DNA from 2 places in the Streptomyces sp. NPDC093510 genome. Region 2 is predicted to be linked to the other one. Evidence: riboswitches for the same ligand, from Rfam matches in the RefSeq annotation. Region 2 holds a riboswitch; the other holds the start of a gene.
The links. Region 2 has a riboswitch for cyclic di-AMP ahead of AB0N81_RS29175 (NlpC/P60 family protein). Riboswitches for the same ligand answer to the same signal wherever they lie in the genome.
Positions count from the first base shown of each region.

Region 1: it holds a riboswitch for cyclic di-AMP, as region 2 does, so the genes downstream of both, AB0N81_RS12110 (LysM peptidoglycan-binding domain-containing protein) here and AB0N81_RS29175 (NlpC/P60 family protein) in region 2, are expected to answer to the same signal.

Region 1 is NZ_JBFBEE010000006.1:203,502-218,550, forward strand. Features, by position in the region: gene AB0N81_RS12085 (tetratricopeptide repeat protein) at 1-1,015, opposite strand, end outside; gene AB0N81_RS12090 (alpha/beta hydrolase) at 1,116-1,994, opposite strand; gene AB0N81_RS12095 (BTAD domain-containing putative transcriptional regulator) at 2,143-4,224, shown strand; gene AB0N81_RS12100 (hypothetical protein) at 4,267-4,503, shown strand; gene AB0N81_RS12105 (hypothetical protein) at 4,645-5,499, shown strand; gene AB0N81_RS12110 (LysM peptidoglycan-binding domain-containing protein) at 5,496-6,230, opposite strand; cyclic di-AMP (ydaO/yuaA leader) riboswitch at 6,235-6,397, opposite strand; gene AB0N81_RS12115 (MBL fold metallo-hydrolase) at 6,805-7,740, opposite strand; gene AB0N81_RS12120 (hypothetical protein) at 7,873-8,085, shown strand; gene AB0N81_RS12125 (amidase) at 8,072-9,520, shown strand; gene AB0N81_RS12130 (TetR/AcrR family transcriptional regulator) at 9,589-10,137, shown strand; gene AB0N81_RS12135 (hypothetical protein) at 10,121-10,378, opposite strand; gene AB0N81_RS12140 (SDR family oxidoreductase) at 10,398-11,285, shown strand; gene AB0N81_RS12145 (alanine--tRNA ligase-related protein) at 11,258-12,445, opposite strand; gene AB0N81_RS12150 (RNA polymerase sigma-70 factor) at 12,934-13,785, opposite strand; gene AB0N81_RS12155 (carboxymuconolactone decarboxylase family protein) at 13,782-14,369, opposite strand; gene AB0N81_RS12160 (HPP family protein) at 14,473-15,049, opposite strand, start outside.
Region 2 is NZ_JBFBEE010000020.1:37,359-52,407, forward strand. Features, by position in the region: gene AB0N81_RS29150 (PspC domain-containing protein) at 1-1,226, shown strand, start outside; gene AB0N81_RS29155 (response regulator transcription factor) at 1,223-1,954, shown strand; gene AB0N81_RS29160 (hypothetical protein) at 1,992-2,633, opposite strand; gene AB0N81_RS29165 (NlpC/P60 family protein) at 2,780-3,829, opposite strand; gene AB0N81_RS29170 (hypothetical protein) at 4,175-4,528, shown strand; gene AB0N81_RS29175 (NlpC/P60 family protein) at 4,592-5,836, opposite strand; cyclic di-AMP (ydaO/yuaA leader) riboswitch at 5,844-6,000, opposite strand; gene AB0N81_RS29180 (ATP-dependent DNA helicase) at 6,256-8,844, shown strand; gene AB0N81_RS29185 (M23 family metallopeptidase) at 8,866-10,401, opposite strand; gene AB0N81_RS29190 (alpha/beta fold hydrolase) at 10,617-11,411, opposite strand; gene AB0N81_RS29195 (cobalamin B12-binding domain-containing protein) at 11,989-12,399, shown strand; gene AB0N81_RS29200 (DUF5691 domain-containing protein) at 12,760-14,376, opposite strand; gene AB0N81_RS29205 (SWIM zinc finger family protein) at 14,400-15,049, opposite strand, start outside.

The sequences.
Region 1 (15,049 bases), on a different contig from region 2:
GGCGACTCCTCGCGAGAGCGTCAAGCAGCACCGGCAGCCGCCCGGACAGGCGCAGGATCACCTGCACCACGCGCTCGTCCGTCACCGCGCGCGCCGCGAGCAGCGCGCGGGCCTCGTCCTCGGCGAACGGCTCCAACGCGACCTCGGTGACCAGGTCGAGGCTGTCGCCCCAGCAGGCGGGGTTCAGCGCGCCCTGCCCGGACAGCACCGCTTGGACGTTCAGCGGCACCGTGCCGTACGCCTCGGCGATCAGCATGTCCCGCAGCCAGACGTCGAGCAACGACGCCGTGCGCTCGTAGGTGTCGAAGAACAGCACCACCTGCGGCCGGCGTCCGGCCACCTCGGCAAGATCCGTCAGGAACCGCGGCGTGAGCACCTTGAGCGGTGACAGCACCAACCGCACGTCGTCGTGGCTGCGCAGCAGGGCGCCGAGCGTCGCACGCGCCCGATCGAGACCTGCGGCCATCTGTTCCGGACGGACCGCGCCGCTGAAAGCGCCGACCCCCGGCACCAGTCCGAGACCGGCCACTCCGGCCTGCGCCACGAGCACGCTGGAGGAGGAGGGCTCGGCCCGCCGCGCAGACGACCCGGGCCCTCCGGGCGCAACCGGACCGCCTTCGTTGTCGCCCGCCCCACGGACGGCCAGGGCGGCATCGGCTTCGTGGCGCTTCTGCCGGTAGACGACCAGGTGCTTGTCGAACGACTTCAGCGCGCAGCCCTGGCGTCCCAACTGGCCGCTGATCGCCTCCATCACCTCCACCGCGCTCTGGACGTCGTCGCCGACGACAGCGGTGGCCGCGCCCGCTTCCCGCGCCACCTCCTCCCACCGCCGCGTCAGCGTCGACTTGCCGACGCCGGCGAGACCGTGGATGTGGAAGAGGAACTGATAGGTGTCGGCCCCCGGGGCCCGAGCCAGGTTTTCCCGGAACACCGCCAGCTCACGCCGCCGCCCCACGAAACCACCGCCGCGCCGTCGCCGGATCAGCTCTTGCCGCGACACCGGTTCCTCAGCCATTCCGGCCTCCTCCGCGCCCGGCTCCCAGCATGTCGGAGCGTCGGCTGCCGGGCTCGTCAACTCCCGTAATGGGGCCGGGCGTTGATGTCCGGCGTGGTATTCATCGGCCCAGCAGATCGCGCAGCGCCCCGCTGACCACCGCGGGGTCCTCCTCCGCCATGAAGTGGCCGCAGGAGACGGTGCGGTGGTCCAGGTCGGGGGCCCAGGCGCGCCACAGGGCGGCGGCGTCGAAGCCGAGGGCCTTGCCCCAGTCCTGCTGGAGCACGGACACCGGCATGACGAGGCGGTTGCCCGCGTCACGGTCCGCCCGGTCGTGCTCGACGTCGATGTGGGCGGAGGCGCGGTAGTCGGCGACGATGGACGGCACGGCCTCGCGGGACGCGTCGAGGTAGGCGGTGCGTACGTCGGCGGGGATCGCCGCCGCGTCGCGCGTCCAGATGTCGAGGAAGTGACCGAAGAACGCGTCCGGGGCGGCGCCGATCAACTGCTCCGGCAGGCCCGGCGGCTGGGCCATCAGGTACAGGTGGAAGCCCACGGCGGCCGTCGTGCCGCGCATGACGTCCCACATGTCCAGGGTCGGCAGTACATCAAGGGACAAGAAGTGCGTGACCGCATGCGGGTGGTCGAGCGCGGCGCGCAGGGCGACCAGGGCGCCGCGGTCGTGCCCGGCCAGGGCGAACCGGTCGTGGCCGAGGGCACGGGCGAGCGCGACCACGTCGGCCGCCATCGTGCGCTTGGAGTACGTGGCTCCGTCGACGTCGGCCGGTTTGTCGCTGGCGCCGTACCCGCGCAGGTCCGGGCAGATCACGGTGTGCTCTTTCGCGAGGTCGGTGGCGACGTGCCGCCACATCAGGTGCGTCTGCGGGAAGCCGTGCAGCAGCACGACGGGGCTGCCGGAGCCGCCGACGGCCACGTGGAGGCGTACGCCGTCGGCGACGTTGACGTGGTGGTGATCGAAGCCGGGGACGGTCGGTGTCATGGTGTGCTCTCCGGGAAGATGGGGCGAGCCCGCCGGGCGGCGGACGACTTCAGCCTCCCGCCGGTGAATCAGCAAGTGATCAGTAGCGATCAGTAGTGGTCAGTAGTGGTCAGTACGGAGAGAGCGCGGTGGTCCGCACGTGTCGGACATGACGGGGACGGGGACGAGGACGGAAACGGCGCCAGGAGCGGAGCGCGTCGAATTCGGGGTGCTCGGGCCGGTGGCCGCCTGGCGCGCGGACGAGCCGCTCGCCCTCCAGGGGCCGCGCCAGCGAGCCGTCCTGGCTCGCCTGATCGTGGCCCGCCGCCACGTCGTGCCCGTCACGCGCCTCATCGACGACCTGTGGGAAGACCCACCGGAACGAGCCCTGGGGACGGTACGGACCTTCGTCGCCGCGCTGCGCAAGGTCCTGGAACCCGACCGTCCGCGCCGGGCCCCCGCCCGGCTGCTCGTGACCGAGGGCCCCGGTTACGTGCTGCGGGCCGGGCCGGACGCGGTGGACGCCTGGCGCTTCGAGACGGCCGTGGCCGAGGCCGGACACCTGCCGCCACCGGACGCGCTGCACCGCCTCGACCAGGCACTGACCCTGTGGCGGGGCCCCGCCTACGTCGAGTACGCGGACGAGGACTGGGCCCGCACCGAACGTTCCCGGCTCGCCGAACTGCGCGCACTGGCCGTCGAGCGACGCGCCGAGGCATCACTCGCACTGGGCCGGGCCGCCGACGCCGTGCCCGACCTCGACGCGCACGTGGCCCGCCACCCGTGGCGAGAGGACGCCTGGCGGCTGCTGGCCCTCGCGCTGTACCGGACCGGACGGCAGGGCGACGCCCTCGCGACGCTGCGCCGGGCCCGCGCCACGCTGGCCGAGGAGCTGGGGCTCGACCCCGGACCGGGGCTGCGCCGCCTGGAGGCGGACATCCTCGCGCAGGACGCGACCCTGGACCCGCCCGCTCCCTCCGCCCTGTCCGCTTCTTCCGCCCTGTCTGCTTTCTCCGCCCTGTCCGTTCCCTTCGCACCGTCTGCCCGCTCCGGCCCGTCCGCTACGGCGTCCCGGCTCTGGAGCGAGGCGGCCGCATCGTACGACCGCACCGTCCGAGCCGGGGCCCGCGCCCGCCTGGAGTCGACGGTCGGCCTCATCCGCAGCCTCGCCGTGACCGGAGCCGGTGGCCTGGAGGCGGCCCGGAGCCACCGCATGGCGGCCGTCGAGGCGGCCGAGGAGTACGGCGACACGGAACTGACGGCCCGTGTGATCGGCGCGTTCGACGTCCCCGCGATCTGGACGCGTGGCGACGACCCGGAGCTCGCCCGGCAGATCGTCGCGGCCGCCGAACGGACCCTCGCGAGGCTGCCGGACGACGCGTCCGACGCGACACGCTGCCGCCTGCTCGCCACCGTCGCGGTGGAGACGCGCGGCGCCGGAACACCGCGCGGACCCGATGCCGCACGCGAAGCGGAGCGGCTCGCGCGCCACCTCGACGACCCGGCGCTGCTCGCGTTCGCGCTCAACGGCACGTTCATGCAGTCCTTCACCCGCGCGGGCCTGGCCCCGCGGCGCGACACCATCGGCGCGGAACTCGTCGGGCTCTCCGCCCGGCACGGCCTGGTCACCTTCGCAGTGCTCGGCCACCTCATCCGTCTGCAAGCCCGCGCCGCACTCGACGACTTCTCGGCCGCCGACGCGCACGCCGCCGCCGCGACACGGCTCTCCCAGCGGCACGAACTGCCGCTGGTGGGCGTCTTCACGCAGTGGTACGACGCCCTGCGCCTGGCCGCGTCGGGCGAGATGGAACGGGCCGAGTCCGCGTCTCGCGCCGCCGCCGCGAGCCTGGACGGCGCCGGCATGCCGGGCATGCGCACGGGCCTCCTGCCGCTGGCACTGGTGTCCCTGCGCCTGGCACAGCTCCTGCCGCCCCACGTCGACCTGAACGCGGACTGGGGCCCGTACCGCCCCTGGGCCGAAGCGCTCGCCCTCGCGGAGACCGGCCGCCACGACCAGGCACACGCGGCACTGCGCGCCTTGCCCGAACCGCCCCCGGACCTGCTGTACGAGGCACTCTGCTGCGTGGAGGCCGAGGCGGCCCTGCGATCGGACGACCGGAGCACACTCGCGAGGGTCCGGTCACGCCTGCTGCCCGCCGCGGGGCAGGTGGCCGGTGCCGGCAGCGGCGTACTCACCACCGGCCCCGTGGACCGCTGGCTCGCCCGCATCACGGACGCGCTCGACTGGTGACAAGGCGTCATGACCCGTCACAACAGGGGTACTCGGCGTCCCATGAATCTGTCCAAGCCGCTGAAGACCGCGTTGGCCCTGTTGCTGATGTACGCGTTCTGCGTGCTCCTCTTCCGCTTCCGGCGCGACGGGATGGACTGGGGCCCCGCCCTGCTGATCGGGTTGGTGGCCGCCCCGCTGGCTCTAATGCTCTCCTGGGTCAGCGAACGGCTGAACGGCAAGGGGCAACGAGCAGGGCTGCGTTGGCGGGAGCGTCGACGGAGTGGCAGCTCAGGCTGACGCCGACGTGAGGTGGCGCGCCCGCCCGGCGCGACGGCGAGGAGGGGCGGGAGGGCGATGCGCGCGCCGACGGCCGAGGCACCGGAGCGGAGCGTCAGGTGCTTTCTTGCCGAAAAGAGCCTTCGTGCCGACACTGAGCCCATGATCAGCGATCCCATGATCAGCGCGACGCGTGAACCACTGCCCGGGGGAGGACTCGTCCTCGCCGTCCCGGACGGCGACCGGGGCCTGCCCCCACTGCGCTTCGAGGGGGCTGCGGACCGCGGGTGGAACCTCCTCCAGGGCGAACAGCCGCTGATCCAGGCCCGGTCGGAGGGCGACGGCTGCTGCCGCGACCTCCACCTCCGCCGCCTGCCGGGCCACCGCTCCCCGCTGCCGCCCCTGACCGCCGCGGCGATGCGCGCCGGCACCGACTGGCCTCACCGGTACGCGCGATGGCTGCTGGCAGAGGAGAGCCCCAGTCCGCTCCACCACGGCCGCTGGCGCCTGACCACGCGCACGGCCTTCGCTCCGGGCATCTGGAGCTGCGACCTCGTCCGCGACTGGCCCGACGCGACCCTCGAGCTGCTCTGCGGGGGCGGCTGGCACGGAGTCCTGCCGCTGCGCCCGCTCCCGGCGCCGGACGCCCCACGGGTGAAGGCCTACCGTAAATACGTCCGCGAGAAGACCCTCGCCCCGGTCCTGCTGTGGTGGGTGTCCTTCTTGGACGGCTGGCTGCTCCTCGACGGCCACGACAGGGCTGCGGCGGCGCTGGCGGAGGGCGTACAGCCGGACTGTGTGGAACTGGCCCGCGTACCGGACGACGCCGACTGGCGGAGGACCGCCGACCAGATCACCGAGGCACACGAGGAACGGATGGCGCGCTTGGCCGCGCGCCCCGCGGGCCCGCACACCGCACGGCAGCGGCAGGCCCTGGAACGGGGCTACGCCGACGTACTCTCCACCCTCCCGTACGACGCGGGGGCGACCCCGGTGACGGGACCGGAGACGGTCTAGTACGGACCGTTCACGTTGTCGATCGAGCCGTACCGGTCGGCCGCGTAGTTGCAGGCGGCGGTGATGTTGGCGACCGGGTCGAAGCTGTCCGTCGACGTGCCGGGCACGTGGTAGGCGGAGAACGTGGGGCCGATGACCTGGAGGAGCCCCTTCGAGGGGATGCCGGCCGCGGCGTTGGAGTCCCAGTTGTTGATGGCCAGCGGGTTGCCGGAGGACTCGCGCATGATGTTGCGGTGGATGCCCTCGTACGTGCCGGGGATGCCGCGCTCGGCCATGATGTCGAGCGACTCCTTGATCCAGCCGTCGAGGTTGTCGGCGTAGGACTTCGGCGCCGTGGCAGCGGCGGGCTCGGCGGCGGCCGTGCGCTCGGACCGGTCCGCCCGCTCGGCGGCCGGCTTCTCGGCCGGGGCCTGCTCACCAAGGGTGAGCTCGAGGCCGGGGTGGATCAGCTTCGGGTCGTTGCCGAGGGCGCCGCGGTTGACCTCGTACAGCTTCTGCCAGCCGCCGCTCACGGAGTGGTCCTGGGCGATCTTGGCGAGGGAGTCGCCCGCGACGACGACGTAGGTCTTCGGGGCCGCGGCGGGCTTGGCGGCCGCGACGGGCTCCGCCGCACCGGCGGAGGTCGCGCCGAGCACCGGGAGAACGAGCACGGCTCCGCCCGTGCCCGCGGCGGCGACGCTCCGGGAGAGCGGGCTGGACTTGGGACGGCGGTGCTTTCCCTTTGCGGGCATGACGAATTCCTCTCCGTCGCCTGCGAGGTGAGCTGTCGGGTTCGGACGGGAGCTGTCCGGTCACACGGTGGGCGTGACTTCACCCCGAGCCGTTCCGGAATCCGGATCGGCGGCTTACCTGGGTCCCCCGCTCCTGCCGTGCGTAAGTGAGTGGGTGGTGGGAGAGTTTCCGGACAGCGGCAGGATTCGGCGTTCCGTCCGGATTGACATTGACGTTAAGCGAGAAAGCCCGGACGGAACAAGGCGCGAATTCGAATGGAGAATGCGCGGCCCTCTTTGATCGAATAGCCCAACTCTCTTTGCGTGGAACGGAAGCGCGCTCGATGCTCGGTGGGGAGGGAGGCTATGGCGTGACTCATTTCACTTGCGCACTCCGCAAGGAGGGCGAAAGTCCCGCACACGCAGCCAAAGGTCTAGATGGTTGCGTTCTGCGCAAATATGGACATATGGATGCCTGATGACTGCTCAGTTGAGGAATGGCTGCTCAGTCGAGGAATGTGGGAGTGGGGCGATCCGGCACCGAAAACCTGTCGCCCCGTCAATATCGGTTTGCCTCGACTCCGCGTCGGCGTCATCACTCGGAAAGAGGGTGGCGCTTCGGCGGAACGGGTGTCAGTCGGTAGGAATCGCCGTGGGATATCACGCGGCCGGCGGTCGGCTCGGGGAAGTGGGTGCCCAGAATAAGGGTTTCGGTATCGGCGAGAGAGGCGAACAGGTTTCGGCGCGACACTTCGGCCTGTTCCGGGTCGATGTCGACGCAACTGCCGATGTGCGGGTGGGGGAGTTGGACAGGGTGGTGGACCAAGTCGCCGGATATAAGCGCTGTTTCTCCGCGGCTGCTCACCTGTACGGCGATGTGGCCCGGAGTGTGACCGGGCGTGGGCGTGAGGCGTAGGCCGGGGGCGACGTCGACGCCGCCGTCCGGGACGTCGACGAGGTCGAGCAGTCCGGCGTCCGCGATCGGGTGCACGGAGTCGCGGAACATCTGCCGCCGCGGTTCGTCCATGTCGTACCCGGCCCAGAAGTCCCACTCGGTCCGGGAGGTGAGGTAGCGGGCGTTGGGGAAGGTCGGGGCCCAAGTGCCCTCCATCTCCCGGGTGTTCCAGCCGACGTGGTCCGTGTGCAGATGGGTCAGGACGACCAGGTCGACCGATTCCGGTGGGAAGCCGGCGTCGGTCAGGCGCCGCAGGTAGTCGGTGCGAAGGTCGTGCCATGCCGGGTTGGCCCGCGTCTTGCCGTTGCCGATACCGGTGTCGACCAGCACCCGCAGGGTGCCCAAGGTGAACGCGAAGCTGTGGCTGTCGAGGTGCAGGACGCCCTCGTCGTCGGCGAATTCGGGGCGCAGCCAGGGCTGCTGTGCAATCACGTCGGCCGTGGCGTCGGGCAGGAGCCAGGGGCCGGTCGAGGGTGGCAGGGGAATCTCGTCGATGCGGTGTACGGCGATGTCGCCAACGGTCCAGTAGGGGGTCGTGACGGACGGCCTGGCCTGGTGGGCGGTCGAGGTCGGCATGTCTGGTCCTTCCTTCATCCGATTTAAAAGCTAAGCGTTTGCGTTAAGTGAGCGTAGGGCCTACGGTCGTCCTAACGCAAACGCTTAGCTTTTAGTCGTCTGCTGCTCCGCACGACAAGGAAAGGCATCGCCATGCCCACCACCGCCGAACGACTCTCACCGCTGGAGGCCGCCCGATGGGCCGCGCGCTCCGGGCTTCCGCTGGGAAGTGACCGCCACCAGGCGGTCGCGGCCACGGCCGATCACATCCACTCCGTTGTCGCCGTCCTGCGGGAACTGGACTTCGCCGACACCCCGCCCACCGCCCACCGCACCGGAGAGGAGGGCCGCCATGCAGCCGTATGAGCTGTCCGTCACCGCCGCCGCGGCCGAGATGGAGGCACGGCGCCTCTCACCCGTAGAGCTCGTGGACTCCGTGCTGGACCGGATCGAGCAGACGGAGCCCCGCCTCCAGGCCTATGTCACGGTGACCGCGGAGCGGGCCCGCGAGGCGGCGCGCAAGGCGGCGCACGAAGCCGAACGTGACATCCGACGCGGTGCCGGTGCCGGTGCCGGTGTCAGAGCCGGAGCCGGAGACGCGAGAGGCCCGCTGCGCGGGATCCCCGTGGCGCTGAAGGACCTGATCGACGTCGCCGGTGTGGCGACCACGGCCAGCTCCCGGGTCCGGGCGGACCATCGGGCGGACACCGACAGCACCGTCGCGGCGCGCCTGGCCGCGGCCGGCACCGCCCTGGTGGGCAAGACCCACACGCACGAGTTCGCCTACGGACTGACGACGCCGCAGACCAACAACGCCTGGGACGCGGACCGGGTGGCCGGCGGCTCCAGCGGAGGGTCGGCCGTCGCCGTGGCGGCAGGCGCGGCGACCTTCGCCCTGGGGACCGACACGGGCGGATCGATCCGCGTGCCTGCCGCGTTGAACGGTGTCGTCGGCCTCAAGCCCACGTACGGCCTCGTTCCCCGGCACGGCGTCACGTCCCTGTCCTGGTCACTGGACCACGTCGGCCCCCTGACCCGTACCGTCGAGGACGCGGCGCTGGTGATGTCCGTCCTCGCGGGACACGACCCGCGCGACCCCGCCAGCCTGTCCCTGCCTCCCGCGGACTACCGGCCCTCTCCCGGCGCGGACCTGACGGGGCTACGGGTCGGCGTCCCCCGCAACTACTACTTCGACCACGTCGACCCCGAGGTCGAGACCGCGGTGCGGACCGCCGTCGCCCACCTGGAAGCCCTCGGCGCGACTCTCGTCGACGTCGAGATCCCGATGACCCGCTATGTCCAGGCCACCCAGTGGGGCCTGATGGTCCCGGAGGCCACCGCCTATCACGAGCAGACCCTGCGATCGGCCCCCGAACGGTACGGAGCCGACATCAGGATCCTCCTGGAAGCCGGCGCACTCATGCCCGCCGGCGACTATCTGCGCGCCCAACGGGCCCGCACGCTCATGCGGCAGGCCTGGTTGGACATGCTGGACGAGGTCGACGTGATCGCCGCCCCGACGGTTCCCGCGACCGCGGTGCGCTCGGACCAGGAGACCATCACGTGGCCCGACGGCACGACGGAGAGCGTCTCCGACGCCTATGTACGTCTGTCGGCCCCCGCCGACATCACCGGCGTACCGGCGCTGTCCGTACCGGTCGGCCACGACCGCGCGGGCCTGCCCATCGGCATGCAACTGATGGGCCGTCCTCTCGCCGAGGCTGTGGTCCTACGGGTCGGGCACGCCTACGAGCAGACAGCCCCCGCCCATCCGTTCACCCCGGCGGCCCTCGCCCTCTGAGGTTCGGCGGGCGTGGGCGCAGGCGCCCGACGGCTTCGTTCTAAGGTGATGTCGTGAGTCGTAGACCGATGGCGCGCCCCGGCGGGCGCAGCGCCCGAGTACAGGAAGCGGTGCACACCGCCGTGCGCGAACTCGCGGCCGAGGTGGGCCGCGACGCGTTGACGGTTCCGCTGATCGCAGCCCGTGCCGAAGTCACCCCCTCGACGGTCTACCGTCGCTGGGGTGACCTTCAGGCTCTCCTGTCGGACGTGGCGGTCGAACGCCTGCGGCCCGAGGCGCCGCCGGAGGACCACGGGGACCTGCGATCCGATCTCCAGGCCTGGGCGGAGCAGTTCCTCGACGAGATGTCCTCCCCGGCGGGCCGCGCCTACATTCGCGACGCCCTGCTCGGCGACCCGGACGGCAGCAACGCGGGCCAGTGCTCGGCCTACGCGGCCGAGCAGGTCGACGTCATCCTCGCCCGCGCGGCCGACCGCGGCGAGACCGGCCCCGACGTAGAGACGGTGCTGGACCACGTCGTCGCCCCGATGATGTACCGCATCCTCTTCAGGCCGACCGGCCACGACGCCGCGTACGCGCGCCTCTTGGTGACCGGAGTGCTCAGAGCCTGTCCTTGAACCCCCGCGTCGTCAGCGCGTCCATGAAGAGGTCGACGAGCGGACGGGTCTGCTCTTTGGTGCCGTGCCGCACGGAATAGGCGATGCCGCCCATGAGGAGCAGGACATTGTCCGGGGTCACGTCCGTTCGCAGGCTTCCGTCTCGGGCGCCGGCCGTGAGGAGGGTGGCGACGGCGTCGGTGAGGAGCGCGCGGCTGTCGGAGTTCCGCTTAGCTTTAACCGGAATGGGTTCCGGTATCACTCTACTTCAGGAGACTTCCATGCCCGCTCCCTCCGACAAGGCCTCACGTCACTGGTTCGTCACCGGAGCCTCCGGTGGGCTGGGCCGCCATCTCACCGCGCACGCCCTCCGGAACGGCGACCGCGTCACGGCGACGGTCCGCCGCCCGGCCGCTCTGGACGACCTGCGCGCGACGTACGGCGACCGGCTGACGGTCGAGATCCTCGACCTCACGCAGCCGGCCGACGTGGGCAAGGTGGTCGGCAGGACCCTCCGGTCCGGGCCGGTGGACATTGTGGTCAACAACGCGGGATACGCGGTGGTGGGCGCCGCCGAGGAAATGACCGTCGAGCAGATTCGCGACCAGATCGAGGTCCTCCTGCTCGCGCCGATGGTGATCACCCGTGCCTTCCTGCAGCCGATGCGTGAGCAGGGCGGTGGCCGGATCATCCAGATCTCCAGCGTGGGCGGCCAGGTCGCTGTCCCCACTCACAGCTCCTATCACGCGGGCAAGTGGGGACTGGAAGGCTTCACCGAGAGCGTCAGCCGCGAGGTCCGCGACTTCGACATCCACCTCACCCTGGTCGAGCCCGGAGCCACCCGCACCGGCTTCGCTTCGGCCCTGCAATACACCACCGAAACGACTGTCTACCGCGACAATGCCGTCGGCCGGACCCGGCACTACCTGGAAACCGCGGACGAGAGCGTCTTCACCGGTGACCCGGCCAAGCTCGCCGCCGCCATCTACGACACCACCCGCCACCCGAGCCCGCCCCTGCGCCTGACTCTCGGCTCCGACACCTATGGGGCGATCCACGCGGCACTCACCGAACGTCTCGCCGCACTCGAGACCCAGAAGGATCTCGCTGAATCCGTCGCCTTCACACCCGGGCCGCCGAGTCAGTGCTCTCGCTCGCTCCCTGACTGATCACGCAGGCTCAGGACCAGGTCGCGCGGCAGCCCGTGCGTGTCGTGGAGGTAGTGCAAGTGCTCCTCGTCGAGCGGCCCCTGGAAGCGGGGCTGGGCGAGGAGCCGCCGGCCGCGCTCCAGAAGCCGACGGAACCGGCGTTCCTCGTCGAGCAGGACGGCGCGGACGCCGGCGACGTCCATGTCCTGACGGAAGTGGTCCAGGGTGTGCTGGATGAGGTCACCCGGCAGATCGACGAGCCCGCGCGTCGGGTCGTCGCGCCACAGGACGGTGAGCAGGCGCCGGACCAGACGGCGCAGGACGTAGCCGCGACCGGTGTTGCCCGGTCGTACGCCGTCGCCGATCACCACCACGGCCGAACGCAGGTGATCGCAGACGATGCGCAGCGACGTCCCGTCGAGCTGCCACAGTCCCGGCACGAGCAGCCGCCAGGGGGCGAAGACATCGCACTCGAACACCGAGGACTTGCCTTGGAGCCGTGAGACCAGCCGCTCCAGTCCCATTCCCGTGTCGACATTGCGCTGGGGGAGCGGCACGAGCGAACCGTCGGCGAGCCTGCGGTAGCGCATCGTGACGTGGTTCCACACCTCCACCCAGCGGTCGTCGCGCGTGGGCGTCGACCGCGGCGGGGTGTCGCCGGTCCACAGGAAGAACTCGGAATCGGGACCGCACGGGCCGGTGGGCCCGTTGGACCACCAGTTGTCCTCGATGGTCGGTTCCACCGGAATCCCGAGTTCCTCCCACACTTCCAAGGCAGCGGTGTCGGGGCCGGTCCGGTCGTCGCCGCCGAAGACCGTGGCGTGCATCATGCGGGGATCGATGCCGAGGCCCTCAGTGAACAGCTCATACCCCCAGCGGAGACTTTGCGGCCCTTCGTAGTCGCCGAGCGACCAGGTGCCGAGCATCTCGAAGACGGTCAGATGCGTGGGATCGCCGACTTCGTCGAGGTCCGTGGTGCGCAGACAGCGCTGCACATTGACGAGCCGGCGGCCGAGAGGGTGGGGCCGCCCCTCCAGATAAGGGGTGAGGGGGTGCATGCCTGAGGTGGTGAACAGCACGGGGTCCCCGGGCGGCGGCAGCAGCGTCGAACCGGTGATCCGGCGGTGGCCGCGGTCCTCGAAATAGTCGACGAACGTGCGGACTACGTCGTCGGTGTTCATGAGGTGGCTCCTTCGCGTGTACGAGCGGAAGAGGCACCGGACAACGGGTCCGCGCGGAGACGCGGGTCGCGGCGAGAGCGTCAGAGCTGAAACCAGAGCTGAAGAGGGCATCTGGATCCGGGACTGGAGCCGCGGGTGCATCGGCGGGCCGTTTCCGGTCGCCGATGGAATGGACGGAAGGACGTCAGGCGGCGGCAACAGGCGAGCTGGTCGCTCGCGCGGTCGCGGTGATGCTGAGGCCGGTGACGTTCATGAGACCGACGATAACGCGCTCGGTCCGCGAGGTCACACGAATTTCCACCGAGGCGTTCGACTCTCCCCCCCCCAGGCGTCCGACGGCGGGGCGCTGCGCGGAGCGCGCGGTCCAGGCAGTCGACACCACCTGGACCACGCACCCCACACCACACATGCGGCTCCCCACATCGCACATACCGCTCCCCACACCACGCATGCCGCGTCACGCGCTGCACAAGAGTGGCGGGCGCGCCCTACCTGGTGAGTTCGGCCGGCTCGTCCAGACGCGTCAGTTTCCGCGGGTTCGCCATCGCGTAGATCCGGACGATCCGCCCGTTCTCCACCACGAAGCTCACCGCGGCCACCCGGCCGTCGACCTCCGTCCGGCCGGCGGGCGCTCCGTTGAGTATCACGGTCGACACCACCCGGTCGGGACGGGCGAGCGCGTTCGCGACCAGCTCGGCTCCGCGGACGGGAACGCGGACGGCGTTGGCGATGCCGCCGCCGTCGGCGATCAGGACCACGTCCGGAGCCATGACCTCCAACAGCTCCTGCACCCTGCCGGTGCGCAGCGCGGCCAGGAACCGCTCCACCACGGCCTGCTGCTCGGACCTGCTCACCTCCACCCGCGGCCGCCGGGCCGCCACATGCTCGCGCGCCCGACGAGCGGTCTGCCGCACGGCCGCCGCGGACTTGCCGACGGCCTCGGCGATCTCGCCGTACGGCATGTCGAACACCTCGCGGAGCACGAACACCGCACGCTCCGTCGGCCCGAGCGTTTCGAGGACGGTGAGCATCGCGATGGAGACGCTCTCCGCGAGTTCGACGTCCTCGGCGACATCGGGACTTGTCAGCAACGGCTCCGGCAGCCACTCGCCCACATAGTCCTCGCGGCGGCGCGACAACGTGCGCATGCGGTTGAGCGCTTGCCGTGTGACGACCCTGACGAGGTACGCGCGCGGGTCGCTCACCTGCGCCTGGTCGACGTCGGCCCACCGCAGCCAGGAGTCCTGCAGCACGTCCTCCGCGTCGGCCGCCGAGCCGAGCATCTCGTAGGCGACCGTGAACAGCAGGCTGCGGTGGGCGACGAACGGATCCGCGTTCATACCGTCGACGCCGCGCCGGACCGCTCAGCGACGTCCGGGCGGCCGGCCAACGGAATCTCGCAGGAGTCGGAGAAGCCCTGCGACGTGATCCCGTGTGCGGTGTTGTTCCTCGTCGACATGTTGGTGAAGGCGATGAACGCGGTGAGTTCGACCAGCGCCGCCGCGCCGAGCCGGTCGAGCAGGCTCGCGTGCAGTTCGTCGGTGACGGTCGTCGGCGTGTTCGTCATGGCCTCCGCGTACTCCAGGACGTCCCGCTCCAGCGGCGTGAACACGTCCGACTCCCTCCAGCGCGGCACCTGACTCGCCTTGGTCAGGTCGAGGTCCTGATTCTGCGCGTGGAAGTAGTTGACGTCGAGGCACCAGCTGCAGCCGACCTGGGCCGCGACTGCCATGTGTGCGAACGTCTTGAGGCTTGCGTCGGCCGTGTCCCACGCGCCCACCTTGCCGCCGAACTCCAAGGTGTCCGCACCGGCCGCGGGGTTGTGCCACACCACCTCGACGGGCTCGGGGACGGCACCGAACTGCTTGATCATGTTCTCGCTGAGCTCGGCGGGGAGTTCGGCCTTCGTCATACGTAGCGCCATGGTGTCCTAAGTCCTCCTTGTGCGTCTGCTTGTTCGCCATGAAGACACCGACCGGCCCACGTGTGTGACACACCCACCAAGTGGGAGTGCTGTCCGGGCGTGCTCACCACCAGTAGGCGGGGTAGCGCGGAGCGCTCGGGCGGGCGTACGAGGCGGCCCAGCCCACAAGGACGAGCAGCGCGGCGGAACCCGCGAGCAGAGGCACGAAGGTCGCGGGCCGCGGTGTGTTGAGGACGATGACAACGGCGGTCGCACACGCGGGGGAGTGCGGGGTACGGGCCACAGTCATCACGGCCAGGCTGATCCCGGCGGCCAACGCCGCCGCCCACGGTGAGCTGCCGGAAGCGGCGACGACCGCGTATCCGACGGCGGCGCACAGCAGATGCCCGGCGATCACGCTGCGCGGCTGCGCCAGCGGCAGCCTCGGCGCACCGTGAATGATCGCGGCGGACGCGGCCAGCGGCGGTATGAGGACGGGCTCGTGGATGAGGGACCCGATGGCCACCAAGGCCAGCAGGACGGCGGTGGCGACGCTGACGTTGTGCAGCGCGGCCCCGGGCGAGGGCGGCGCGGGCGCGCGACCGGCGAGACGCGTGCGGATCCGGGAGCGCCGGGGGGAGGGGACGGGTGCGAGGGACTCGGCGGGTGCGGCGGATCGGGCAGGAGCGGGCATGTCGACA
Region 2 (15,049 bases):
GCGACGGCCGTTGGCTCGGCGGTGTCGCACGCGGTCTGGCCGGACACCTCGGGCTGCCCGTCATCTGGGTCCGGCTGATCTTCGTCGGCCTGTTCACGGCGGACGGCCTCGGCGCGCTGCTGTACGCGGCGTTCTGGTTCTTCGTCCCGCTCGGCGTGGGCGGCGTGGACGCCGAGCGGCCGCCCGCTGCCGTCACGAGCGAGACGACGCCGGACGGCCGACGCAGACTCGTGGCCCGCAAGCCCGACAAGGGGCAGCTCGTCGCGCTCCTTGCGATGGTCGTCGTCGCCATGGTCTTCGTCGGCAATGTGGATCTGGACGGTTCGACCAAGGCGTACGTCGTCCCGACCCTGCTCGTCGCCGCGGGCGTCGCTCTCGTCTGGCGCCAGGCCGACAACGCCCGCAGGGCCCGCTGGATGGCCGTCGGCCGCCGCAGGCGCACCCTGACCATCGCCAGGTCGGCGGCCGGAGTGCTGCTGGTGGGCGCCGGGGTCTCCGGCATCTTCGTGCTGCAGGGCTCCGCCGCGCACCTGGGCGCCGTGCTGCAGGCCTCACTCGCCGTGCTCGTCGGCATCGCGCTGCTCGCCGGCCCCTATCTCGTCCGCATGATGCAGGACCTCTCCGAGGAGCGGCTGATGCGCATCCGGGCACAGGAGAGAGCCGAGGTCGCCGCCCATGTGCACGACTCGGTGCTGCACACCCTGACTCTGATCCAGCGCAACGCGGAGAGCGCGGGCGAGGTGCGCCGCCTCGCCCGCGCCCAGGAGCGCGACCTGCGGGCCTGGCTCTACAAACCCGGGGGCACCGGCAAGGACGAGGACGAGGAGCCCGACACCCTCGCGGAGGCGGTCCGCCACAGCGCCGCGGAGGTCGAGGACAAGCACGGCGTCCCCATAGAGGTCGTCGTGGTCGGCGACTGTCCGCTCGACGAGCCGCTCACCGCACAGATGCAGGCCGCGAGGGAAGCGATGGTGAACGCCGCCAAGTACGGTGGCGAGGGTGGCGCGGTGCAGGTCTTTGCCGAAGTCGGGGACGAGACGGTGTTCGTGTCCGTCCGGGACCGCGGTCCCGGCTTCGATCTGGACTCCGTGCCGGACGACCGCATGGGCGTACGAGAATCGATCATCGGCCGCATGCAGCGCAACGGCGGCACGGCGCGACTGCGCGCGGTGCCCGGCGGCGGTACGGAAGTCGAGCTGGAGATGGAGAGGACGGGGACGACATGAGCGACGCTAGCGGGGCCGGCGGGCCCACGGAGCCGACCGGGACGGACGAGGGCGGCGGTGCGGGCGGGCGTCGTGTGCGAGTCGTCCTGGTCGACGACCACCGAATGTTCCGTACCGGGGTACAGGCGGAGATCGGCCGGACCGAGACCACCGGTGTCGAGGTCGTCGGCGAGGCCGCGGACGTCGACCAGGCGGTCACGGTCATCACGGCCACGCGCCCGGAGGTCGTCCTCCTGGACGTGCACCTGCCGGGCGGCGGTGGTGTGGAAGTCCTGCGTCGCTGCTCGCCGTTGATGGCTGACGCGGAGAGCCCGGTGCGCTTCCTCGCGCTGTCGGTCTCCGACGCCGCGGAGGACGTCATCGGTGTCATCCGGGGCGGTGCCCGCGGTTATGTCACCAAGACCATCACCGGTACCGACCTGGTGGACTCCGTCTTTCGTGTGCAGGACGGCGACGCGGTGTTCTCGCCGCGTCTCGCGGGGTTCGTCCTGGACGCGTTCGCCTCGACGGACGCGCCTCCGGTCGACGAGGACCTGGATCGCCTCACGCAGCGTGAGAGGGAGGTTCTGCGGTTCATCGCGCGCGGGTACGCGTACAAGGAGATCGCCAAGAAGCTCTTCATCTCCGTGAAGACGGTCGAGTCGCATGTCTCGGCGGTGCTGCGGAAGCTACAGCTGTCCAATCGGCATGAGCTGACGCGGTGGGCTACGGCTCGGCGGCTGGTCTGACCGGACCTCGGCAGGGTGGGCTTCGGCGGGTGCGGCGTCAGCGGCGCGCGGGGGTGGTTAGCCCTGCGGTCGGGGTCAGTTTCCGTAGCGCCCAGCGGTAGTGGCCGGCGGCCTTCGTGGCGCCGAGGAGGCCGGTCAGCCAGAGGATCAGGCCGACACCCATGCCGAGGACGACGTCGGCGTATGTGTCGTGGCCCGGTTCGGCGTGCGCGGTCGCGGTGAAGGACATCCACAGGCCCAGCGTGCACACGGCGAGGGACGACAGGAGCCAGAGGAGGCTGAGCCCGGGGGAGCGCAGCCGGGCGTCGGATGTCGGGTGCCTGTCCAAAGTGAGCCAGGCGTCGGTGAGTCGACGGATGCGCCGGTCGCGGCGGATGCCCAGGGCGACGCCGATCACCGCAGGGGCCAGCACCGCAAGGCCGAGGATCACGAGGACCGGGCCCAGCAGGAAGACGGAGGCGTCCTTGTCGTCGATGTACCGGAGCGGCTGGATCAGCAGGGCCCAGCCGGTGACACCGCCGAGGCCGCACAGCCACAGCAGTAGGAGCCGGCTCACCCCGAGGTGCCGTCTGCGCAACTCCTCCAGGGCCATGCCGCGGTCGGTGAGCAGCGTCTGCCGGTCCGGCCAGGTGCGCAGATGGACGGGTGGCGGGGGCGGAGGCAGCGTACGACTGGGCATGCTCGTGACATTACTGGCGGGCCGACCCCTTGATCGCCGGGGCCCGCTCACCGGGACCCGGACGGCAGGGCCTGGATGGCAGGTGCCGGGTGCCGGGTGCCGGGTGCCGGGTGCCGGGTGCCGGGTGCCCGTGGTGGTGCGGTGGTTCAGGCCACGCGTGTCGCCCCCGCGAACGGCATCTGGTCGATGGGTGCGAGCCGTACGGGTGCGCTCGGGTTGGGGGCGTGGATCATCTGGCCGTTGCCGACGTAGAGGCCGACGTGGCTGATGCCCGAGTAGAAGAACACCAGGTCGCCGGGGCGCAGTTGGGAGCGCGGGACGCGTTCGCCCGAGGCGATCTGGGCGTAGGTGGTGCGGGGCAGCGCGACACCCGCCGAGCGGTACGCGGCCTGGGTGAGCCCCGAGCAGTCGAACGCGTTGGGGCCGGTGGCGCCCCAGACGTAGGGGCTGCCGATGGCCTTGTACGCGTAGGAGACGGCGGACGCGGCGCGGGCGTTGGGGGCCTTGGAGGGCGTGCCCGCGGCCGCGTCGCGGCCCGCTGAGCGGGTGGCCCGGTCACCCTCGTCGTCGGCGACCCTGGCGCGCTGGTCGGCGGTGAGCCGGGACAGCAGCCGCTTCGCCTCGCCGAGCTTCCCGGTGATCGTCTTCTTGTGCTTGCGCAGTTCCGTCTCGCGCGTGCGGAGGGCGGCCAGTCGGTCGTCGGCGCGGCCGCGCAGCCGGTCGAGCTCCTGAACCTGCTCCCGCACTTCGCCGACGGCCAGGGCCTGGCGGCTGCCGGCGCGGTCCGCGCGGGCCGCGCGGTCCAGGAACTGGTCGGGGTCGGAGGAGAGCGCGAGCTGCATGGAGGGGTCGATGCCGCCCGCGCGGTACTGCGCGGCGGCGAACGAACCGAGGCTGTTGCGGGCGGTGTTGAGCTTCTCCGTCTTGCGGGCCGCCGTGTCGCGCAGTTCGCCGAGCGATTTCTCGGCCTTCTCGGCCTTCTCCTTCGCGCCGTTGTACTTCTCGGCCGCCGTCTCCGCCTCGCGGTAGAGCGAGTCGACCTTGGACTTCACCTCGGCGGGGCTGAGCCGGGGGTCCGCGTGTCCCGTGCCGTCGAAGGCGGTCGCCGAGGCGGCTCCCGCGAGGGCGAGGGTCGCGGCGGTGCGGGCCGTGCTGCCGGTGAGCGAGCGCTGCTTGGGCTTGCGGTGCGCTGCCACGAAGTGGGGCTCCTTACGTGTCCGGCGGCGGCCCGCACAGGGGGAGCGGGCCACCGCCGGGTTTCTCGGCGGTGGTGGCCGACGGCCGTCCTGGGTCGGACGACGGTGGGGAGTCGGTCACCTGGTGGAGGACGCTAAACCTGGGCGTCACGAGTTGGTGACCGATTGTGCGCAACTGACGGAAGTGGGCGGACAGTGACCGACTACGCCCGTGCCGCTCACGGGACAGCACCCGCTTCGGGCGTGGCTGTGACCGATGGCTCGATTCCGACTTGCCTGCCCGGGTGGTGGTGGTACGGGGGCGCCTGCCGTGGCCGGCTGGGCGCCCGGCTAGGCTCCGGCCTCATGGACCTACTCATCCATCTCTTCGTCGGCCTGCACATCATCGGCATCGCCTCGCTCCTGGGCGGCTTCCTGACCCAGATGAAGCAGATGGGCCAGGGTGCCGCCCGCTTCACCCCCGGGATGCTGCACGGCGCTTTGATCATGCTCGTCACCGGTGTGGCCCTGGTGGGCCTCAACCAGGCGGACGACAACACGGTCAACAACGTCAAGATCGGCATCAAGCTGGCCCTGCTGATCGTGATCCTCGCGCTGGTCTATGTGAAGCGGGACGAGGAGAAGGTCGACAAGGGCATGTTCGGCGCGGTCGGCCTGCTGACCACTGCGAACATCTTCATCGCCGTGCTGTGGACCTGAGTTTTCCGCCTCTACGCGCGCGTGGCCCGCATCCTTCCCGGATGCGGGCCACGCGCTTTGTGCTCAAGCGGGGCGCACCACGCTGTGGATCGGCATGTAGTAGATCGACTCGACGCGGACGTTCGCGCCCGGCTTCGGGGCGTGGATCATCTTGCCGTTGCCGATGTAGATCCCCACGTGACTGATGTCGTCGTAGAAGAACACCAGGTCACCCGGCTCGGCGTCGGCGGTCTTCACGGTCGTGCCGACCTTCACCTGGTCCCACGTGGTGCGCGGCAGGGAGATCCCCGCGGCCTTCCACGCGTCCTGGGTCAGCCCGGAGCAGTCGTACGAGTCCGGGCCGGTGGCGCCCCAGACGTACGGCTTGCCGATCTGGGCCTCCGCGAAGTCGATGACCTTCGCGGCCTTGGTGGCGTAGCTGCCGTCCGTGCTCCCGGGGCCCGAACCGGAACCGGAACCGGAACCGGAACCGGAACCTGAGCCCGCGTCCGAGCCCGTGTCGGAGCCGGAGCCGGAGCCGGAGCCGGAGCCGGAGCCCTGCCCCTCCTCCTGCTCCTTCTCCCGCTGCGCCGCCTCCTCGGCCTTGCGCTTGCGCTCCGCCTCGGCGGCCTGCTCGCGGGCCAGCTTCTCGGCCTTGCGCTTGGCCTCCTGCTTCTTCTTCCGCTCGATCTCCGCGAGCCGCGCCTTCTCCTCGGCGGTCAGCTTCGAAAGGAGCTCCCGCGCGTCGCCCAGCTTCTTCTGGACGGTCTGCTTGCTCGTCCTGAGGTCGTCCCGCGAGTCGCTCAGCGTCTCCAGGCTCTTCGCTGCCTTCGCGCGCTGCTTGGTCGCCGACGCCTGCTGCACCTCGTAGTCGTCGACCGCCTTCTTCTGGCGCGTGGTCAGCCGGCCCGCGAGGTGGCTCTGGTCGAAGTAGCCCTGCGGGTCGTCGGCGAGCATCATCGTGGCCGTCTCGGAGACGGCGCCGGTGCGGTACTGCGCGGCGGCGAACGAGCCGAGCTCCTTGCGCGCGTCGTTCAGCTTGTCGGTGCGCTTGGCCACGTCGTCGAGCAGGTGGTCGACCTTCTTGCGCTGCTTGTCCGTGCGCTCCTTGGCCGAGTTGTACTTCTGGGTGGCCACGCCGGCCTGCCGGTAGAGCTCGTCGACCTTCTTCTGGACCTCTTCGAGGCTGGGCTTCGTGGGCGCGGAGGGTGCTGCCTGCGCGCTCTGCGACAGGAGAGCGACGGAGGTGAGGGCTGCCGTCGTGATGCCGATGGCAGGGGCCGTGCGTAGACCGGCGGTACGGGTCCGCGGCTTGCGGTGCGACGCCAAGGGAGGCGACTCCTTCCGTAGACCGCCTACCGGGTTAGCTGTCGGGTTCGGGCGGGTGGTTCGGAAGGCTGCCCTACAGTCCCGTACTACGTACGGGACCGATTCACCCCAAGGTTCGGGTGGGTCCCCGGCTCCGAACATGTCGGACTCGGCGGAGGCCGCCCGTTCCCGGCGGGGTTCGCCGGTGGGGGACGAGTGGCCCGCCGGGCACGCTAGCCAACTCGTGTGGCCCGTGTGAAGGATGATGTTCGATATGCCCGATACATTTTCGTGACTTTACGAGGTCCTTGACACGGGCATGGCGCAGGCGCGTCGGAGCGTAGCGGGGTGTCATCGGACGCGGGCGGGGCGTGAGGGAGTGCGGGGACCATCGGAACCCGCAGCGGTTTGTCAGTGGGGCCGCCTAGACTCGGGAAGCGATGAGCAGCCTCTTTGATGACAGCTTCCTGGCGGACCTGCAGCCTTCACGGGCCGTGGACGAAGAGCCCCCGCCGCCGCCCGAGGACAGCGCTCCGGAACCCGTTCCGGACGACCTGTTCAGCGGGAAGTTCGACGTGCCCATGACCCGGGACTCGCACTACCGCGACGGTGCCCCGCGCCCGGTCATCGACCCGGCGACGCTCCTGGACGGGCTGAACGAGAACCAGCGCGCGGCCGTCGTGCACGCCGGCTCCCCCCTGCTCATCGTGGCCGGCGCCGGCTCCGGCAAGACCCGCGTGCTGACCCACCGCATCGCGTACCTCCTCGCCGAGCGCGGTGTGCACCCCGGCCAGATCCTCGCGATCACCTTCACGAACAAGGCCGCGGGCGAGATGAAGGAGCGCGTCGAGCAGCTCGTGGGTCCGCGGGCGAACGCGATGTGGGTGTCGACCTTCCACAGCGCCTGCGTCCGCATCCTGCGCCGCGAGTACAAGAAGCTGGGCTTCACGTCCTCCTTCTCGATCTACGACGCCGCGGACTCCAAGCGCCTCATGGCCCTGGTCTGCCGCGACCTGGATCTCGACCCGAAGAAGTTCCCGCCGAAGTCCTTCAGCGCCAAGATCTCGAACCTGAAGAACGAGCTGATCGACGAGGAGGACTTCGCCGGTCAGGCCGCCGACGGTTTCGAGAAGACCCTCGCCCAGGCCTACGCCATGTACCAGTCACGCCTCCGCGAGGCGAACGCGCTGGACTTCGACGACCTGATCATGACGACGGTCCACCTGCTGCGTGCCTTCCCGGACGTCGCCGAGCACTACAGGCGCCGCTTCCGGCACGTCATGGTCGACGAGTACCAGGACACCAACCACGCCCAGTACGCCCTGGTGCGCGAGCTCGTCGGCCCCTCCGGAGGCGACGAGGACGACCCGGCCGAGCTGTGCGTGGTGGGTGACGCGGACCAGTCCATCTACGCCTTCCGCGGCGCCACCATCCGTAACATCCTCCAGTTCGAGGAGGACTACACCGACGCGACGACGATCCTCCTGGAGCAGAACTACCGCTCCACGCAGACGATCCTCACCGCCGCGAACGCGGTCATCGAGCGGAACGAGAGCCGCCGTCCCAAGAACCTGTGGACCAACCAGGGCGCGGGCGCCCGCATCACCGGATACGTAGCCGACACCGAGCACGACGAGGCGCAGTTCGTCGCCGACGAGATCGACCGGCTCACGGACGCGGGCGACGCGAAGGCCGGCGACGTGGCGATCTTCTACCGGACGAACGCCCAGTCCCGTGTCTTCGAAGAGATCTTCATCCGCGTCGGCCTGCCCTACAAGGTCGTCGGCGGCGTCCGCTTCTACGAGCGCAAGGAAGTCCGCGACGTCCTCGCGTACCTCCGCGTCCTCGCCAACCCTGAGGACGCCGTCCCGCTGCGCCGTATTCTCAACGTGCCCAAGAGGGGCATCGGCGACCGTGCCGAGGCGATGATCGACGCGCTCTCGCAGCGCGAGAAGATCTCCTTCCCGCAGGCCCTGCGCCGCGTCGACGAGGCGTACGGAATGGCGGCCCGCTCGGTCAACGCCGTCAAGCGTTTCAACACGCTCATGGAGGAGCTGCGGACCGTCGTCGAGTCCGGCGCGGGCCCGGCCGTCGTCCTGGAGGCCGTGCTCGAGCGGACCGGCTACCTCGCCGAGCTGCAGGCCTCGACCGACCCCCAAGACGAGACGCGCATCGAGAACCTCCAGGAGCTCGCCGCCGTGGCCCTGGAGTTTGAGCAGGACAACAACCAGGCCGAGGGCGACAGTCAGGCCGAGGGCGACAGTCAGGCCGAGGGAGCCGGTCAGGCCGAGGGTGCCGGTCAGGCCGAGGGTGCCGGTCAGGCCGAGGGTGCCGGTCAGGTCGAGGATGGAGCGGGTGAGGGTGTCGCTCCGGCCGGGACGCTCTCCGACTTCCTGGAACGCGTCGCGCTAGTCGCCGACTCCGACCAGATCCCCGACGAGGAGGACGACGGCTCCGGAGTCATCACGCTCATGACCCTGCACACCGCCAAGGGCCTCGAATTCCCCGTGGTGTTCCTGACCGGCATGGAGGACGGCGTCTTCCCGCACATGCGCTCCCTCGGGCAGGTCAAGGAGCTGGAGGAGGAGCGCCGCCTCGCCTACGTGGGCATCACGCGCGCGCGCGAGCGGCTCTACCTGACACGGTCCTCGATGCGCAGCGCCTGGGGCCAGCCGTCGTACAACCCGCCGTCGCGCTTCCTCGAAGAGATCCCGGACGCCCACCTGGACTGGAAGCGGACCGGATCGGTCGGCGCGCCCGCCTCGTCCGGACCCGCCGCGGGGATCGCCTCGACGCTGTCGTCCTCGCGCTCGCGTTCCGGCGGCGCCCAGGGGTTCGCCACGCGTCGCGCGTCGGAGAAGCCGGTGGTCTCGCTCGCTGTGGGCGACCGGGTCACGCACGACCAGTTCGGCCTCGGGACCGTGGTCGGGGTGAAGGGGACCGGTGCGAACGCCGAGGCGACCGTCGACTTCGGAGAGCCCAAGCCGAAGCGCCTGCTGCTGAGGTACGCGCCGGTGGAGAAGCTGTAACGCCGGGGGCGGCGGCCGGAGTTACGTCGGGTCGAGGTCGTGGCTGCGCAGCCACGGCAGCGGGTCGATCGCCGAGCCGCCGCCGGGCCGCACCTCGAAGTGCAGGTGCGGGCCTGTGGAGTTGCCGGAGTTCCCGGAGAAGGCGATGGTCTCGCCCGCCTTCACGGGGCCGCTGGAGATCTTGTGCGTGGAGAGGTGGCAGTACCACGTCTCCGTGCCGTCCTTGGCGGTGACGATCGCCATGTTGCCGTAGGCGCTGTTCCACTTCGTCGACACGGTGCCGTCGGTCGCGGCGAGGACCTCCGTGCCGTACGACACCGGGAAGTCGATGCCGGAGTGCGCGGACATCCAGTTGACGCCCGCCTGGCCGTAGTACGCGCTCAGGCCGTGCTGCTTGACCGGGAGCGAGAACTTGGGACGCAGCCGCTCCTTGCGCGCCGCCTCGGCGGCCGCCTTCTTCTGGGCGGCCACCTTCTCGGCCTTGAGGTCGATGCGCTCCTGCGTACGGCTCGCGCGGTCCGCGAAGTCGCCCGCGTCCGCGGAGAGGTTCGCCAGCTGGGTGTCCAGCTTGTTGTTGGCGGTGGAGGGCTTCACGGACGTGACGTCCGGAGCTGATGCCGCCGTTGCCGTTTTCTCGTCGTCCCCGCCGAAGCTGCCCACGGAGGCGGCGGCCACTCCGGCGACTCCCATCACACAGGCCGAGGGCACGGCGACGGTCAGCAGGGCGGAGCGCTTGGCAGGGCTGCGGCGGCGGGTCCTGGAGCGGCCGCCGTCGGAGGGCCCGCCGCCCTTTCCGCGCGAGGAGCGGGGGGCAGGGGGGACGGGGGGAGCGGCGCTACGGGAATCCGCGGCCGGCTCGGCGTCCGCGATCCCGTACGGGGCGTCGGCGTCGATCCCGTACGACTGCGCGTCCTCGGGGTGCTCCGCCGATTCGTAGGGCTGGGGCGCGCCGAGCGTGTCGTACGCACCTGTGTCGAAGGTCTGCGTGTCCCACTGGTCGGTCTGCGGTGCCTGGTCCGGCGCTTGCCCCGGTGCTTGCTCCGGTGCCTGGTCCCAGGCGGTGCTCTCCCACTGGCCCGTGGAGTCGGGGCCCGGCTGTGACGGGATGTCGGCGAGCTGCTGATAGCCGCCGGTCGACCACACGGAGGTGTCGTAGCTGCCGGTTTCGTAGGCGCTGCCGTCGTACGTGGCGGCGTAGTACTGCGCGGCGTACGGGTCCTGGGTGAGCGTCTGCTGCGGGGCCGTGGTGGTCGCCCACTGGCCCGTGTCGTGCGCGCTGCCCGGCATGTCGCCGAAGAGGGGGTCGGCCGCGAAGGTACCGGTGTCGAAACTGCCGGTGTCGAAAGTACCGGTGTCGAAAGTGCCGGTGCTGAAGGCTCCGGTGTCGTAGCTGCCGGTGTCGAAACCGGTGGTCTCGAAGCTGCCGGTGGAGTAGGTGTCGTAGCCGTAGCCGCCGTGCTGGGCGCTCTGTTGGTCGTACGTCACGTAGTGCGGTTGGTCGGCGCCGGGTGCCGAGGACGGGGGAGTCGAGCTCCCCGACGGGTGACGGTCGTTCACCAACTTCTCTTTCGCCTCGGCAGCAGGGGCAGAGCAGTGCGGCGACTGTACCCGGCGGTATACGGGCGCGACAATCTTCGGCAGGTTTCGTGGTTTCAGGAAACGGGCATTCGGCCGTCTTTCGGCGGACTGCGGGCACAGCCTTGGCTCTGCGTTCGAGGTTCGTTCGAGAGAAGTGGGGTAGCGCCGGGGGCCGTGGGAAGGGTGGGGCTGTTTCAGGCGACCGTGAGTCCGCCCGGTGCGCTCTTGGCATCGGCGCCCGGATTCGCCAGGTCGAGTGCCTGGCGTATGCCGTTCGCGACCGCGGGGTGCACCGGCAGTGCGAGGTGGCCGATTCCGGTCACGCGGACGTTCTGCGCGAGCAGGTCCGGGTGGTCGACGCAGGCCGTCTTCAGGGGGTCCATGATCTGGTCCATATCGCTCCAGAAACTGACGAACTGCGTGCCGCAGTCCGGCGCGGGTTCCTTCAGCTCCTCGATCAGATCGGAGCCCGGACGCATCTGCCGGACGATCGGGTGCGCGTCCGCGAGCGGTATGACGCGGGTGCCGGCGTGCGGTGTGCCGAGCGTGACCAGGGTGCGTACGTGCGCGTCGCCGCCGAGCCGCTGTACGTAGTAGCGGGCGATCAGGCCGCCGAGGCTGTGCCCGACGATGTCCACCCGGGCGTGCCCCGTGCGCTCGCGGATCTCCTCGATGTGGCGGCCGAGGAGCTCGGCGGCGACGCGGATGTCGCAGGTCAGCGGCGAGTGGTTGAGGGTCTCCACGCGACGGCCGTGCTGGGCGAGCGCGCGGCGCAGCAGTACGAAGACGGAGCGGTTGTCGATGAAGCCGTGCAGGAGGAGAACCGGGGGCCTGCCGTCCGGGGGGAGGCGGGGGGCGCCGGGAGGCGGCTGGACCGGGGTCGGCCTGCGCTCCTGCGTGATGCCCGAGGGGTAGAGGAGCAGGTGGCCCGCGAGGATCGTTAGCTCCAGGGCGGTCGACTTCAGCAGGGCCGCGGAGAGGCCTGCCATCTTCGCCGGGAGGGCCGGGAGGGCCGGGAGGGCCGGGAGGGCCGGGAGTGGTGGGAGCGGTGGGAGTGACGCGAGGCCGAGGATTTTTGGCAGCAGGGCGCCTAGTGGGCGAAAGGGGCGGGCTCCCGCGTGGGCTCCTGTGACCGGCATCGTCGACCTCCCGTTGGCGCACGGAAGGACGCCTCTGTCCCCCGTGTGCCCTAGGGGGAGTCGTGGTCGAGGAGTCGGCTGTGCGAGGGCGACGTCGGCCACCGTCAGTAGTGGCTCCTTGCCCCCGTTGCATCGCCGATGCGCGGTATCACCACGCCGTGCGGTTGCCGGCGCGGTGGCCCGGCGTCTCGTTGCGGCTCCCCTCGCGCCTGGTCCGGATGCGGAGCGTGAACCCCTGGGTTACGGACGGGCGCGCAGCGAACGTGTCCCACGTGTGATTTCCCCCTCGCTCTCCACCGTGAAACTGCCGCTTGCGGGATGCTGGGGATAACGTTCGTTCACTTCCCCGGCCGGTGCGGTGCGGGAGTTGTGGGTCTGTTGGTGGTACGGATTTCGGTACTACGGATTTCGGTACATGGAGGCAGTGATGGGTGTGGCAGCCGGGCCGATCCGCGTGGTGGTCGCCAAGCCGGGGCTCGACGGGCACGATCGCGGGGCCAAGGTGATCGCGCGGGCGTTGCGTGACGCCGGTATGGAGGTCATCTACACCGGGCTGCACCAGACGCCCGAGCAGGTCGTGGACACCGCGATCCAGGAGGACGCCGACGCGATCGGTCTCTCCATCCTGTCGGGGGCGCACAACACGTTGTTCGCTCGCGTGTTGGAGCTGTTGAAGGAACGGGACGCGGAGGACATCAAGGTGTTCGGGGGCGGGATCATTCCGGAGGCGGACATCGCGCCGCTGAAGGAGAAGGGTGTCGCGGCGATCTTTACGCCTGGGGCCACTACTGCGTCGATCGTGGAGTGGGTTCGGGGGAATGTGCGGCAGGTGGTCTGAGCGGCGGGTCGTCTGAGCGCGGGTCGTCTGAGCTGAGCCGTTGACTGCCGCCTGCTGTGCGTCTGTTCGTCTGTGGGGCGGGGCCGCGGGGGTATGTACGTACTCGCTATCCCTTCGCCACGGCACAAGGACAAAGACGCCGATGTTTCCTCGGTGCTCCGTGCGCACATACCCCCGCGTCCCCTCGGGACGGTTGCGCGACCGTCCGCCGGTGGGGGTGCCTGTGCCTGGTCCCCGCGTCGCCTCGGGACGGTTGCGCGGCTGCGGCCCGGTGGGGGTGTCTGTGACCGGTCCCCGTGTCGCCTTGGGACGGTTGCGCGACCGGCCGCCGGTGGGGGTGCCTGTGTTCTCAGGGGCGGGTTATGGGGGTGGGAGTTCTGTGCGGATTGCTGCTCTTAGGCGCAGGGTGGTTACGAGGCGTTGGAACGCTTCCGACCAGTAGCTGCCCGCTCCGGGGGACGCGTCTTCCGGTTCGTCGGGGATGGCGGTGAGCGCCTCCAGGCGGATCGCCTCTGAGGGGTCCAGGCAGCGTTCCGCCAGGCCCATTACTCCGCTGAAACTCCAGGGGTAACTGCCCGCGTCGCGTGCGATGTTCAGGGAGTCCACCACGGCTCGGCCGAGGGGGCCGGCCCAGGGGACCGCGCAGACGCCGAGCAGTTGGAACGCCTCCGACAGGCCGTGTGCCGCTATGAAACCCGCTACCCAGTCCGCTCGTTCGGCGGGGGGCAGGGCGGCGAGCAGTTTGGCCCGTTCCGCGAGGGACACGGCGCCGGGGCCTGCCGCGTCGGGTGCGGCGGGGGCGCCCAGTAGGGCTCTGGACCAGGCGGTGTCGCGTTGGCGTACCGCCGCGCGGCACCATGCGGCGTGCAGTTCGCCCCGCCAGTCGTCGGCCACCGGGAGCGCCACGATCTCAGCCGGGGTGCGGTTGCCGAGCCGGGGCGGCCAGGTGGCGAGTGGGGCCGACTCCACCAACTGCCCCAGCCACCAGGAGCGCTCGCCGCGGCCGGTGGGGGGTTTGGGGATGACGCCGTCCCGTTCCATGCCCGCGTCGCACTCGTGCGGGGCCTCGACGGTGAGGGTCGGCGTGCTCGAGGTGTGGTCGACGGCCACGCAGGAGGCCGCGCGCGCCGACATCCTGCCTGCCAGGGCTGATGCGGGGAGTGCGGACAGCAGTTCCGCAGCTGTGGAGCGGACGTTGCGACTGCGGTCGGTCAGGGCCTGTTCCAAGAACGGCTCGTCCTCGGGGGACAGGCCGGTGCGCAGCGAGTCGAGGAACATCAGGCGGTCCTCCGCCCGTTCCGTCGGCCACGTGGAGGTGAGCAGGTCCAGGGCCGTGCGGGCGTGCTGTGCGCGCAGTGCGGTGAGGAGGGCCACGCGCTCGGCGAAGAGGCCCTCCTCCCAGAGCTGTCCGGTCCGCGCCGCGTCGTCGGCGGGCGGGAGTGCCACGCCGCCTCCAGGGGTGGCGCGGAGTGCGAACTTCCAGTCGGGGTTCAGACGGGCCAGCCAGAGTGCTCTCGGGCCTGCGAAGGTGAGGGCGTGGGGGCGCAGGTCCGTGCGGCCGCGTGCCGCGTTCAGGAGTGCGGGCAGGAGTTCGGGCGGTGCGCCGTAGCCCCGCGCGTTGGCCAGGGCCAGCCACTGGGGCAGGAGCTCCATCAGGTCGGGTGCGGCGCCACGGCGGCCGCCGCTGCCGGTTCCTGGCTGGCCGGCGAGCAGCGTCGCGAGCCTGCGTCTTGCCGCGGGCGGCACCTGGGGCCTGGGGTCGTCGGCCGCGGGCTCCGGTGGTGCGGCGGCGACTGCCGGGCGCAGGCCCGCTCTACGGCGCGTCGCCTGCGTCGCCGCCGCGTCCAGGAGGGCGAGTGGTGCCTCCTTGCCGGGGGAGTGGAGCGCGGGCGGCAGCGGGCGACGCTCGGTGCCCAGCAGGGAGGCCGTGACCAGGTCGTCCCATGAGGGCGCGGTGGCGGTGTGCGGTGTGGGCATGTGTGTCTCCTGGTCCGCGGTCGTCAGCACAGCGACACCGGCTCCTGTGAGTCCTTCGGCCACGCCGTCAGCGGTGTGAAGCCCTGGTGGCCGCATTCACCGAAGACCGTCAACGGCATGCCTCCGGAGAGGGCGATCAGGCGCCACAGACCCGGCCTGGATGTGGCGGGTGGGGAGAGGGGGAGTGCCGTGGTGCCGTCGGAGTCGGTCAGTTGCCAGGTGCCTTCGTGTTCGGCCGATATCACTTCGGAGAGCGTGACCGGCCAGGACTCCAGCCAGGGGTCGTCGCGAAGCGCCTCTCCGTAGCGGACGACGGCCTCTTCTGTGCGTATGCCCGGGGGGCGGTGTGTGGCGGGGGCCGGGGCGGTGAACTGTTCGCCCAGGTCCACACGGAGTTGGGCCGCGCCCGGGTAGGCGATCACCTCGGCGTCGAGTACGAGGCCCACGGGGAGAGCGAGTTCGGGTGCGCGGCCCGCCGCGCCGTAGGAGAGGAGGAGTGCGGTGCGGTCGGATTCCGTGCCGTACAGCCATATGCGGCGTGTGGTGAGCCTGCTGTCCGCGGTGTCGTACTGGGCGAGGACCAGCCAGCGGTCCCGTGTCGGTGGGCCCTCCGGCTGGGTGGGCAGGCCGACGCGGGAGCGGACCGTGGCCGCCAGGTCGGGCGGCAGCCGGT